DNA from 2 places in the Pseudobutyrivibrio sp. JW11 genome. Region 1 is predicted to be linked to the other one. Evidence: predicted binding sites of a transcription regulator. Region 1 holds the regulator's gene; the other holds the start of a gene.

Region 1 (6,665 bases):
CGGTAAGGAACAAACGACCTTCTTTTGCGTCCATAAATCCCTGGTTCCTAAGGGCAGTAATGATTGGACCATATATTGCTTCGATATCAATTCCGAACATATTAAAGAAGTCAGAACGATTGACACCATCGATTTTTCTAAGACCAAGGAACATGAATTCTTCCATGGCTTCTTTTTTAGAAAGGGTTTCCTCGTTGTCATAGAAAGGAGAGGAAAGCTCGGTAGGAACTTCTCTGCCTTCAGCGATTTGCTCGGCAATTTCGCAGTATTTGTATATGTCACGAATGTTGTCTGCACGTCTGTTTTGATACAGGGTAGCAGCGCCAAGGCCAAGTCCTAAATAAGGAACACGGTCCCAATAGCCAATATTGTGGTGGCAAACCTTTCCACCGCGGGCATAATTGGAGATTTCGTAACGTTTATATCCTTTCTTTTCAAGATAGTCCATTGTGTATTTATACAAATGATAAGACTCTTCGTCGGTAGGTAAATCCTCGGTTTCCATGCCTGCATGCTGCTTAACAGCATCAAACTTATATTTATCGTAGAATGGAGTGCCTTCCTCGATAATCAAAGAGTAAGCAGAGATATGTTCTGGTCGAAGCATAGTGACTGCGTTTAGGGTGCGTTCAAGCTTTTCCACTGTTTGATGAGGTAATCCTGTCATGATATCCACATTTACATTATCAAAGCCTGCCTTTCGAACTAAATCAAAAGTGTGAAGGAAACGATTGTAGTCGTGGATTCGACCAAGCTCCTTTAATTCATCGTCATTTGCTGACTGCAGACCAATGGAGAGTCTGTTGATTCCGACGCTACGGTATACATTGAGCTTTTCAGCTGATAATGTTCCCGGGTTACATTCAACAGATATCTCGGCCAATGGATTGACTCTAAAGGATGATTTGACGGTGGTAATAATTAAATCCATCAAATCCTCAGATAGCCAAGATGGGGTGCCACCGCCAACGTAAATTGTAGCCACTTCAACACCGTGGACCTGGCTTGCCATATATTTTATTTCAGTGCACAAAGCAGCGACATAACGCCGCTGCATTTTTTCATCAAACACTCCTGAAAGGAAGTCGCAATATAAACATTTTTTTACACAGAATGGTATATGAATATATAGTTCGATAGGAGTCATTTTAATCCTCGTCCAATTTAAGAACACTCATGAAGGCTTCCTGCGGAATTTCTACATTGCCAACCTGACGCATTCGTTTTTTACCTTCCTTTTGCTTTTCAAGAAGCTTTTTCTTACGTGAAATATCACCACCGTAGCATTTTGCTAAAACGTCCTTACGCATAGCCTTAACAGTTTCCCTGGCAATAACCTTTGAACCAACTGCAGCCTGGATAGGAATTTCGAAAAGGTGACGTGGAATCTCTTCTTTAAGCTTTTCGCACATTTTACGTCCACGCTCGTAAGCAGTACCAGAGAAGACGATGAATGAAAGTGCATCAACTTCTTCTTTATTAATAAGGATATCAAGCTTAACCAAGTCAGACTTCATGTATCCCTTCATTTCATAGTCAAATGAAGCGTATCCTCTAGAACGACTCTTTAGAGCATCAAAGAAATCATAGATAATTTCATTGAGTGGAAGAGTGTACTTGATAAGCGCTCTGGTTTCTTCCATGTATTCCATTGAAATATACTGGCCTCGGCGCTCCTGGCAAAGGTCCATGATTGCACCAATGTATTCGCTGGTAACCATGATTTCAGCCTCAACGATTGGCTCTTCCATGTATTCAATCTCACTAGGATCAGGGAGATTACTTGGGTTTGTAAGCTCTATCATTGTGCCATCTGTTTTGTAAACTCTGTAAACTACGCCTGGAGCAGTAGTAACAAGGTCTAGATTATATTCTCGCTCGAGACGCTCCTGGATGATTTCCAAATGAAGAAGTCCAAGGAAACCACAACGGAATCCAAAACCAAGTGCAACTGATGTCTCTGGCTCGAACTGCAAAGCTGCATCATTAAGCTGAAGCTTTTCAAGTGCATCACGAAGATCTGGATACTTAGCGCCATCTGCAGGATAAAGACCACAGTAAACCATAGGATTAACTTTTTTGTATCCTGGAAGTGGCTCGGTAGCAGGAGCATCAGCGTGAGTGATTGTATCACCAACACGAGTGTCGCGAACGTTTTTGATGGAAGCAGTCATATAACCTACCATTCCAGCTGGGAGTTCATCACAAGGAATGAACTGACCGGCACCGAAGTAGCCTACTTCTACAACATCAAATTCTGCACCAGTAGCCATCATTTTGACGCTGTCGCCAACCTTTAATGTGCCTTCTTTTACTCGACAAAATACGATAACGCCCTTGTAAGGGTCATAGAGTGAATCGAAAATCAGTGCCTGAAGAGGCGCGTTAACATCCCCTGATGGTGGTGGCAATTGATTAACTATTGCTTCAAGAACGTCATGTATATTAAGACCAGTCTTGGCAGAAATCTGTGGAGCATCCTGTGCCTCAAGACCAATGACATCTTCAATTTCTTCGATTACTCGTTCAGGATCTGCAGATGGCAAATCGATTTTGTTGATGACAGGAATAACATCCAAATCGTGATCAAGTGCAAGGTAAACATTGGCAAGAGTCTGCGCTTCGATACCTTGAGCTGCATCAACAACGAGAATCGCGCCATCGCAAGCAGCGAGAGAACGAGAAACTTCGTAATTAAAATCCACGTGACCTGGTGTATCAATAAGATTGAAAATGTATTCATTTCCATCATCGGCTTTATAAATGATTCTTACAGCCTGTGATTTGATTGTGATTCCACGCTCACGCTCCAAATCCATGTTATCAAGGACCTGGGCTTGCATTTCACGCTCAGTAAGAGTGCCAGTCATCTGTATGATACGATCGGCAAGGGTTGATTTGCCGTGATCGATATGTGCAACAATGCAAAAATTTCTGATTTTACTTTGATCCATAAAACACCTCTATATTAATGTAATTATTTTTGCAAAAAACGATGATATTTACAAAAATGATTGCCCTCATATATTACCAAAGCTTAGGAAAAATAACAATTATATAACATTAATAAAGAAAGTATAAAAAATATCTTAAGGCGGTTGACAAAAGGGGACCCTAGGTGTAAATTAACATCAGAAAATGATTAGCACTCCAATTAGATGAGTGCTAACAACATAAAACTGAGTGGGAGTGAGGTGAATGTATGGCTGATATCGAACTAGATGAGAGAAAAGTTAAAATCTTAAATGCAATCATTAAGAATTACCTTGAAACTGGTGAGCCAGTTGGTTCAAGAACAATATCAAAATACACTGATTTGAATCTTAGTTCAGCTACCATCCGAAACGAGATGTCAGATCTTGAGGATTTAGGCTATATAGTTCAGCCGCATACATCGGCAGGTCGTATTCCTTCAGATAAAGGTTACAGATTCTACGTAAACAACCTGATAGCTGAGAAGGACAAAGAAGTTGCTGACATGCAGGAATGGATGATTGAGAAGACAGAAAAGATGGAAAGCCTTCTCAAGAATGTAGCAAAAACACTTGCAAACAATACCCAGTATGCCACATTAGTTTCAGCTCCTTCAGTTGTTTCAAATAGATTAAAGTTCGTTCAGCTTTCAGCTGTTGATGAACACCAGGTACTTTCAGTAGTTGTCATGGATGGCAACATCGTTAAGAACAAAATCATTAATGTGGATAAGCCACTTGATAATGAAACAATGTTAAAGCTTAACATGCTTCTTAACACAAATCTTAACGGCCTGACAGTTGACCAGATTAATCTGGCAGTTATATCCAGATTAAAGGAGCAGGCAGGTATCCATGATGAGATTGTAGAGCAGGTACTCGATACCGTAGCAGAGACAATCACTGAAGGCGATGATTTACAGGTTTATACTTCAGGTGCTACCAACATCTTCAAGTATCCAGAGCTTGCAGATTCAAAGAAGGCTTCTGAATTATTAGATACATTCGAAGAAAAACAATCACTTATAGAGCTTCTTAATGATAGCTCAAGTGAAAATGAGAGCACAGGAATTCAGGTATATATCGGAGACGAATCTCCAATATCAACAATGAAGGATTGTTCGATTGTTACAGCAACATATGAGCTTGGCGATGGAGTCAAAGGTACAATTGGTATCGTTGGTCCAAAGCGTATGGACTACGAAAATGTTGTTGACAATATAAAAAGTCTTAAAGGTCAGCTAGATAAATTACTGAAACAGGAAGCTGACAGAAATAAAGGATAAAAGAAATTAAGGAGATGTAAATTCGTGGCAGAGAATAAAGAAAAAATGGAAGAGTTCTCTACTGAAGAAGCAGTTAAAGAAGCTATGGAAAATGCGGAAGCGATGGCTGAAGAAGCCGAAGCTGATGTGACAGAAGCTTCTGAGGAAAAAACTTCAGAAGAATCTTCAAAAGAGGAAAAGGATGGCAAGAAGCCATTCAAGAAAAAAGAAAAGAAAAAAGATAAGCGTGATGAGCAGATAGAGCAGCTTACTGATAGAGTTACTCGTCAGATGGCAGAATTCGAAAACTTCCGTCGTCGTACAGAGCAGGAAAAGGCTCAGATGTTTGGAAATGGCGCAAAGGCCATCATTGAAAAGGTTCTTCCTGTAGTTGATAACTTCGAAAGAGGTCTTGCTACAGTTGAGGAGGGAGCGGATCCATTTGCTGATGGAATGCTCATGATATACAAGCAGTTACTTACAACTCTCGAGGAAGCAGGTGTTAAGCCTATCGAGGCTGTAGGAAAGGAATTCAATCCTGATTTCCACAATGCAGTAATGCATGTTGAGGATGAGGAAGTTGGCGAGAACATCGTCGTAGAAGAATTCCAGAAGGGCTACATGTACAACGATTCAGTAGTTCGTCATTCAATGGTTAAGGTTGCTAACTAAGTAATATATAGGAGGAAATAAAAATGGGAAAGATTATTGGTATCGATTTAGGAACAACTAACAGCTGTGTTGCTGTTATGGAAGGTGGAAAGCCTACCGTTATCGCAAATACAGAAGGTGCTAGAACAACACCATCTATCGTAGCATTTACAAAGACAGGTGAGAGACTTGTTGGTGAGCCAGCAAAGCGTCAGGCTGTTACAAATGCAGAAAAGACAATCTCTTCAATTAAGAGAGATATGGGTACAGACAATGGTCGTATCATCGACGATAAGAAGTACTCTCCACAGCAGATTTCAGCTATGATTCTTCAGAAGCTTAAGAGTGATGCTGAGAACTACCTTGGTGAGACAGTTTCAGAGGCAGTTATCACAGTTCCAGCTTACTTCAACGATGCTCAGCGTCAGGCTACAAAGGATGCTGGTAAGATTGCAGGTCTTGATGTAAAGCGTATCATCAACGAGCCTACAGCAGCTGCACTTGCTTATGGTCTTGATAACGAGCAGGAGCAGAAGATTATGGTATACGATCTTGGTGGTGGTACATTTGATGTATCTATCATTGAAATCGGTGATGGCGTTATCGAAGTTCTTGCTACAGCTGGTAACAACAGACTTGGTGGTGATGATTTCGATCAGAAGATTACAGATTGGATGCTTGCAGAGTTTAAGGCAGCTGAGGGTGTAGATCTTTCAACAGATAAGATGGCACTTCAGAGACTTAAGGAAGCAGCTGAGAAGGCTAAGAAAGAGCTTTCATCTGCTACAACTACAAACATCAACCTTCCATTCATCACAGCTACAGCAGAAGGTCCAAAGCACTTTGATATGAACCTTACACGTGCTAAGTTTGATGAGTTAACACATGATTTAGTAGAAGCTACAGCAGGTCCTGTTAACCAGGCACTTAAGGATGCTGGTCTTAACGCTTCAGACCTTTCAAAGGTACTTCTTGTTGGTGGTTCTACAAGAATCCCAGCAGTTCAGGATAAGGTAAAGGCTCTTACAGGTCACGAGCCAAGTAAGACTCTTAACCCAGATGAGTGTGTAGCTATCGGTGCTTCAATCCAGGGTGGTAAGCTCGCTGGTGATGCCGGTGCAGGCGATATCCTTCTTCTTGATGTAACACCACTTTCACTTTCAATCGAGACAATGGGTGGTATTGCTACAAGACTTATCGAGAGAAACACAACAATCCCTACAAAGAAGAGCCAGATCTTCTCTACAGCAGCTGATAACCAGACAGCAGTTGATATCAACGTTGTACAGGGTGAGCGTCAGTTCGCTAAGGATAACAAGTCACTTGGACAGTTCAGACTTGATGGTATCCCACCAGCAATGAGAGGTGTACCACAGATTGAGGTTACATTCGATATTGATGCAAACGGTATTGTAAACGTTTCTGCTAAGGATCTTGGAACAGGCAAGGAGCAGCACATCACAATTACAGCTGGTTCTAACATGTCTGATGAGGATATCGATAAGGCAGTTAAAGAGGCTCAGGAGTATGAGGCTCAGGATAAGAAGCGTAAGGAAGCTGTTGATACAAGAAACGATGTTGAGAGCTTTGTATTCCAGACAAAGAAGGCTCTTGATGAAGTAGGCGATAAGATTGATGCAGCTGACAAGGCAGCAGTTGAGGCTGACATCGAAGCAGCTCAGAAGCTTCTTGATCAGTACCAGACTCCAGAGGAGATGAGCGATTCACAGATTGGTGAGCTTAAGGCAGCTCAGGAGAAGCTTACAGAGTCAGCTCA
Region 2 (6,665 bases), on a different contig from region 1:
ATTGCAACTTTGCTCATAAATCACCTCAAAAAATACTCTGTGTTAAACAAAAACACCGAGACTTATAATACCATAAGAAATAAATAAATTAAACAAGTATTATTAAATAAAATAGACATTCCTGGCTATCTTCACATGTATTCGCATTTTGAATACTGATACTATTCTCATGACTAAACAATTATTCATAATTGAATCCCTTCGGGATTCTTTCTCGGAGCAAGCTCCTAAAATTATTCATAATAGTTTAGCCACTTCTTCAAGTTAATAAATAATAAAGAGTGACTCCTTTACAAATAAATTTGACAGGAGTCACTCTTATATTATTTATTCCTTGAGAATAGTATCTTTATTTTAGTACATTCCACCCATGCCAGCACCTGCAGCAGCGGCAGCTGCAGCATCAGCAGCAGGATCTTTAATATCTGCAACAACAGACTCTGTTGTAAGAAGTGTTGCAGCAACAGAAGCAGCATTCAAGAGAGCTGTTCTTGTAACCTTTACAGGATCAAGAATACCAGCCTTAACCATGTTTACATACTCTTCGTTGTAAGCATCGAAACCAATACCAACTTCTGACTCACGTACCTTGTTGATAATAACAGATCCCTCAAGACCTGCATTTGCAGCAATGTAGAATAATGGAGCTTCAAGAGCCTTAACGATAACGTTTGCACCTGTCTTCTCATCGCCAGAAAGTGTATCAGCAAGAGCTGCAACTTCCTTCTGAACGTGGATGTAAGCAGATCCACCACCCTGGATGATACCTTCCTCTACAGCAGCACGTGTAGCATTAAGAGCATCTTCCATGCGAAGCTTAGCTTCCTTCATTTCTGTTTCTGTAGCAGCACCTACACGGATAACTGCAACACCACCTGCAAGCTTAGCAAGTCTTTCCTGAAGCTTTTCTTTATCGAACTCTGATGTTGTCTCATCAATCTGTCCACGAATCTGAGAAACACGAGCCTCGATTGCAGCCTTATCACCAAGACCATCAACGATAACTGTGTTCTCCTTGTTAACCTTTACAGACTTAGCACGACCAAGCTGCTCAAGAGTTGCATCCTTAAGCTCAAGACCAACTTCCTCAGAAATTACCTGGCCACCTGTAAGGATTGCGATATCCTGAAGCATTTCCTTACGTCTGTCACCATATCCTGGAGCCTTAACAGCAACAACGTTGAATGTTCCACGAAGCTTGTTAAGAATAAGAGTTGTAAGAGCCTCGCCCTCGATATCCTCAGCAATGATAAGAAGTCTAGCACCTGACTGGACAACCTGCTCAAGAAGTGGAAGGAGTTCCTGAATGTTAGAAATCTTCTTGTCTGTAATAAGAATATATGGATCATCAAGGTTTGCTTCCATCTTGTCCATGTCTGTGCACATGTAAGCAGATATGTAACCTCTGTCAAACTGCATACCTTCTACAAGGTCAAGCTCTGTCTGCATTGTCTTTGATTCCTCGATTGTGATAACACCATCGTTAGAAACCTTTTCCATAGCATCAGCTACCATCTGACCTACTTCATCATCACCAGCTGAAATTGCAGCAACACGAGCGATCTGCTCCTTGCCATCTACAGCCTTAGACATTTCAAGAATAGCCTTAACAGCACAATCTGTAGCCTTCTTCATACCCTTTCTAAGAACGATTGGGTTTGCACCAGCAGCAAGGTTCTTCATACCTTCCTTTACCATAGCCTGTGCTAAAACTGTAGCTGTTGTAGTACCATCACCTGCTACATCGTTTGTCTTTGTAGCAACTTCCTTTACGAGCTGAGCACCCATGTTTTCGAATGCATCCTCAAGCTCAACATCCTTAGCGATTGTAACACCATCGTTAGTGATAAGTGGAGCACCGTAAGACTTTGCAAGAACAACGTTACGTCCCTTAGGTCCAATAGTAACTCTAACTGTATTTGCTAATTTATCTACGCCTGCCTCAAGAGCCTGTCTTGCTTCAGCGCCATACTTAATTTCTTTTGCCATAATAATCTACCTCTTTTCCTAAATATTATTCTACAACTGCAAGAATATCATTCTGACGAACGATAATGTACTCCTCGCCTTCAAGCTTAACTTCTGTACCAGCGTACTTTGAATATATAACCTTCTGACCTTCCTTAACCTGCATTGTGATTTCCTTACCGTCAACAATTCCGCCAGGGCCAACAGCTATAACCATAGCTTCCTGTGGCTTCTCCTGTGCTGCAGATGCAAGAATAATACCAGACTTTGTAGTCTCTTCTGCTTCGCACTGCTTTAATACAACGCGATCTGTTAATGGAACTAATTTCATTTTATATTACCTCCTAATTTAAGTATCAGATTCATTTATTAGCACTCCATTCAGTCGAGTGCTAACTACAAAGAGTATAATAGGATTCTCTCGAATCAGTTGCAAGCAATTATGGTTAGTAGTTTTCGAAAGAATCCTATAAAAAGCTCTTATTTTCTCTTTATTTCTCGTTTTTTCTCATTATTAAACTTTTAGGTAGCTTAGAAAGCAGAGAATGCTTAAGACTATCGCCACCTGCAGCCACAAGTTTGCCAAATACATCCAAAATCAAAGCCTGATTCTTCGGATCAAGAGTTTGTATCTCTTTTGTTAGCGACGCAATAGACCTGACTTTACTAGATGTAATCTGCGAAAGCCTTGTAGCCCCTGACGAGCTAATAAGCGATGAAAAGAAAACATCACCAAATGCCGCCCTGGTCTCATAATCAAACTGAACAGCCCATTTCTTGATGACTTCATCAATTAAAACTGAAGACGAGGCAACTGCATCTACCTGTTCAAATTTATTGCGTTTTATCTGCCAGCTCAATGGGTCATGCTGGTTAATCCCCTTTGCATCACTGACAACAACCTGCATCTTAGCCTCTGTATACATAAGCATTCCAATAATAGATTCTTCCGGAATAAACTTATGAACTCTATTAATCATAGCTTTATAAGCAGGCTTTTTGAGGACTTCCGGAATAAATCCAGGTCCATCAAAATTATACACTTCTAAGATACTATCCTGTATATGGCCCCTGCAGAATGTGCTTCCATAAACAGCAAAATTACCGCCCTTTGAATGGCCACCAATTCGAAGCTTTTTCATTGTCCTTGCAAAATTGGTATTGAGATAATCTGCCGCCTGAAGCTGACCGCCAGTGCCTTCAGAAAAGCACATGTTAAAATCTTCTTTCCACCCAACAAGTGTATCGTCAGTTCCTCTGAAAGCAACAAAAATAGTGCCATCAGGCAAATAAAAACTGCAAACAGCAAACTGAGTCTGTTTCCTAGCATCAACATCATTAACAAAACCTGCAAGCTTCATTCCACCAAATCTTTTAGAATTAGCCATTTTAGGCATAATAAAGGGAGCAAGCTTAGTCATAGCTGTTCTTGCCATCAAACCTTCTTCTGTGAATTTTTCAAAAAAATTTTTGTTGAGATCTTCTATTGAGATTTTTTCTTTAATGCCAGGACCAGGCACTAAACCATCAAAAGGTGTATACACCAGCTCACAAAGAGCCAGTGCATCCACCTCATTAAACGGATCTATATCGAAAGGGACATCCCCTCTCCAGTCAAGATAATCAAAGATGTTAGCCATACAACATACTATTCCTCAAATAAAGCATCTGAGCCAGCCTCAGGCTGCGACTTTGTTTCTTCAGTAAACTCAACAACAGGCTCTTCTTCAAAGATAGATTCATCTACTTTGTTTTTGCCTGAGATTGGAGAATCCTCCATGTTGCGATTAAAGTTTCTATTAGAATCCTTTTTATGATCCCTAAGGCCAATCACCATAAGTAACAAAGAAAATAGAGAAAATGATCCTACCACTACTAAGTAAGCGCATGCATAAACATTTCCATCAAAAATCTTGATAGGTGTTAATAGCAGGTAAATGCTTGCGGCAATTGTAGCTGCTCCGAGAATCAAGCTTAAGAACCAAGAGCCTCTTTGAATGTGGAACAATGCAAATGACTGCTGAAGCATAATTGCACCAAAGACCACGCCAATGAGACAAACAAGGGCATCAATAAATGCTGAAACAACATCCGCATTTACGATAAAAACTGCACCTATTACGACAAGGATGACACCCATTGTAAAACCATAGCTAGTGATTCTCGTAAATTCATGATTAAAGAAATATTTAATCATGTAGTACATTCCAAAACAAATAAATAAAATACCAAAACCTAAAATAGAGAATGAATATACCACTTTTGAAATAAACTCTACATTAAGTGTGAGCAAACAAATACCAACAGCCAGGTAAGCAATCGCTCCGATAATATTGGCAATCAAGCCTGCCTTTGAGTCCTTAATTTCTTCTTGTGTGTGAGCCATAGTCTCCTCCTTAGTATTGATTAAGTGATAATAATCAGTATTTAACCAAATAATATAGCAGTAAGATTTATTAAACAGTGAGCAATAATGCACATGGATAAACGTTTATTTTTAATATACATAAATCCAAGGGCTGCTCCCATCAATACTGCATATATGAATTGTACTATATTATTGTGTAGAATTCCAAAACAAATTGAGGAAATCACTACCGCTGGAACCGGGCCATACCATAAGCATAGCTGGCCTGTTAGAATCCCTCGCATTAATAATTCCTCCAATATCGGAATTACTAAACAGTTGCATAACACCTTCATTAATAAATCGCCATCAGTAAGTATGCTATTGGCTCTGGCAAAGCCTGCCGACGATTCAACCAAACCACTATGGGTCAGAACTACGTTAAGTAAAACTGCCACTGCTACTGTTGCCACAACCCATATCGCATATACGAAGACTTGCTTTTTGTTTTTAACAGTCTCCGGAATAAGCTTTGGAACATTTGAATAAATAATATACATTGGCACAATGCAAACAATGCCTGCTATAAGCAGACATGAAAGCTTGCCATATTTATCTCCTATGATATCAAGAAGCAACGAAACTCCCAGCTGATATACAAAGAAATAAACAAGCAATGGATATATAATTTGAATGATTCTATTCTGTCTAATTTGATTCAATGTATTCAAGCACCTCATTTGGATAGTCTAAAATAGTCACCGCTCCAGCATCTTCCAAATCCCACTTTGAACCAAAGCCCCAGGAAACACCAATGCAATCGATTCCTCTTTGTGCTGCACCTTCTGCATCAAACTTAGTATCACCAACAAGAACTGTTTCTTCCTTTTTGTGCCATGGTGCACGCGAAAAGCATAAATCAATAACCTCTGCTTTTGTATCTATGGATGCATCCAATGTTGCTCCACAAATATCAGTGAAATAATGGTCTATACCAAGCTTTGCCAATAGCTTTCTAGCTGTAGGTTCAGGCTTTGAAGTGCAAACAAAAAGACAATAGCCTCGTTTGTTTAATGCATCAAGAAGCTCTTCTATGCCAGCGTAAACCTTGGCATTGAACATACCATTTTCCTTATCATAGTACTGTCTGTAAGCGGCAACAGCACCATCAAAATCCTCATCCTTAATATGCAAAAGCTTCGGAAAAGAATATGTAAATGGTGGCCCTACGCATTTACGAAGTGTAACAAAATCCGGAATATCGTATCCGTATTTTGTAAGGGCAACCTTCAGCCCCTCAATAATACCAGGAGCTGAATCAACAAGTGTGCCGTCTAAATCAAAATAAACATTTTTTATCATTTCTTAACGCCCTTTGTGTCTCTGCTTGCGATGTGAAGTCGTCCGATTGAAACAGTTTTGTCTTTAACCTTAACATCTACATTTTCGCCTTCGCCAAGAATGTAAATATTAATAAGCTCGTCACCCTTGCCAAGTTTCATTCCACGGACACCAACTGCTGTCTTTTTCTTTTCAGGAATGGTGTCTCCTTCAATTCGAAGGAACATATCCTTTGCAGACTGCATTACAACAGAGCTACCAGGATTAAGCTTGCCAACACAGATAACCTTATCGTCATCAGCAAGTTTAGTTGCAGCAATTTGCTTTCTAGTAACGTCAAATTCTGCACCTTCAACAACCTTAATCATAGATTGCTTAGTGCCGAATAAAAGTCTTGATTGGATAATGTTAGCCATTGAATCTGCAAAGATAAGATTCTGCTTTGTAAGGTCAATCTTTGAGCCCTTTTCTGCAGTGTCGATTGGCTGTCCCTTATCACGGAACTTACCAAATGGCAAGCTAAGAACCTTAATCGCATGCATATCGCCATCATCTGTAAAGAGACAAATCTTGTCTATATTTTTACAGAAGATAATCTTTTTAGATTCAGTCTCTGCTGCTTCTTTATTACGCTCGAATGTAGGCATATCTACTACACGAGCATATGCAAATCTGTCGATAAGAACTGCCACATCAATTTCCTCGATTGGCTTTTCTTCTACAACAGCCTCTTCTACGTTATCAATAACTGTACGGCGCTCTCTAGCGTACTCTTTCTTGATAGCCTGTAAATCCTTGATGATAACCTTTGCCATCTCAGCACGGCTTTCAAGAATCTTTGTATAATCAGCAATCTTCTGCATTGTCTCAGCATAATCACCACGCAGTGCTTCGATTTCCAAACCGATCAATCTGTGGAGACGCATATCAAGGATAGCCTGAGCCTGACGCTCAGTAAACTTAAGTAAAGCTGCATCCTTTTTCGACTGCTCTGACTTGAACTTTATAC

What was found. The regulator HrcA, encoded in region 1, represses chaperone genes, less so after heat shock. The targets are predictions, from matches to a motif close to TGTTAGCACTCNNNNNNNNNGAGTGCTAACA.
Region 2: the regulator HrcA is predicted to act here: its motif matches at 2,336-2,366, upstream of BM102_RS03725 (co-chaperone GroES).

The regions. Positions count from the first base shown of each region.
Region 1 covers NZ_FOWB01000006.1:27,345-34,009, forward strand. Annotated here, with positions in the region: gene hemW (radical SAM family heme chaperone HemW) at 1-1,147, opposite strand, end outside; gene lepA (translation elongation factor 4) at 1,149-2,954, opposite strand; gene hrcA (heat-inducible transcriptional repressor HrcA) at 3,203-4,258, shown strand; gene grpE (nucleotide exchange factor GrpE) at 4,304-4,909, shown strand; gene dnaK (molecular chaperone DnaK) at 4,933-6,665, shown strand, end outside.
Region 2 covers NZ_FOWB01000002.1:307,358-314,022, forward strand. Annotated here, with positions in the region: gene BM102_RS03715 (DegV family protein) at 1-17, opposite strand, end outside; gene groL (chaperonin GroEL) at 355-1,989, opposite strand; gene BM102_RS03725 (co-chaperone GroES) at 2,015-2,299, opposite strand; gene BM102_RS03730 (Mbeg1-like protein) at 2,460-3,608, opposite strand; gene BM102_RS03735 (DUF308 domain-containing protein) at 3,617-4,354, opposite strand; gene BM102_RS03740 (CPBP family intramembrane glutamic endopeptidase) at 4,396-5,037, opposite strand; gene BM102_RS03745 (HAD hydrolase-like protein) at 5,024-5,677, opposite strand; gene BM102_RS03750 (DNA gyrase/topoisomerase IV subunit A) at 5,674-6,665, opposite strand, start outside.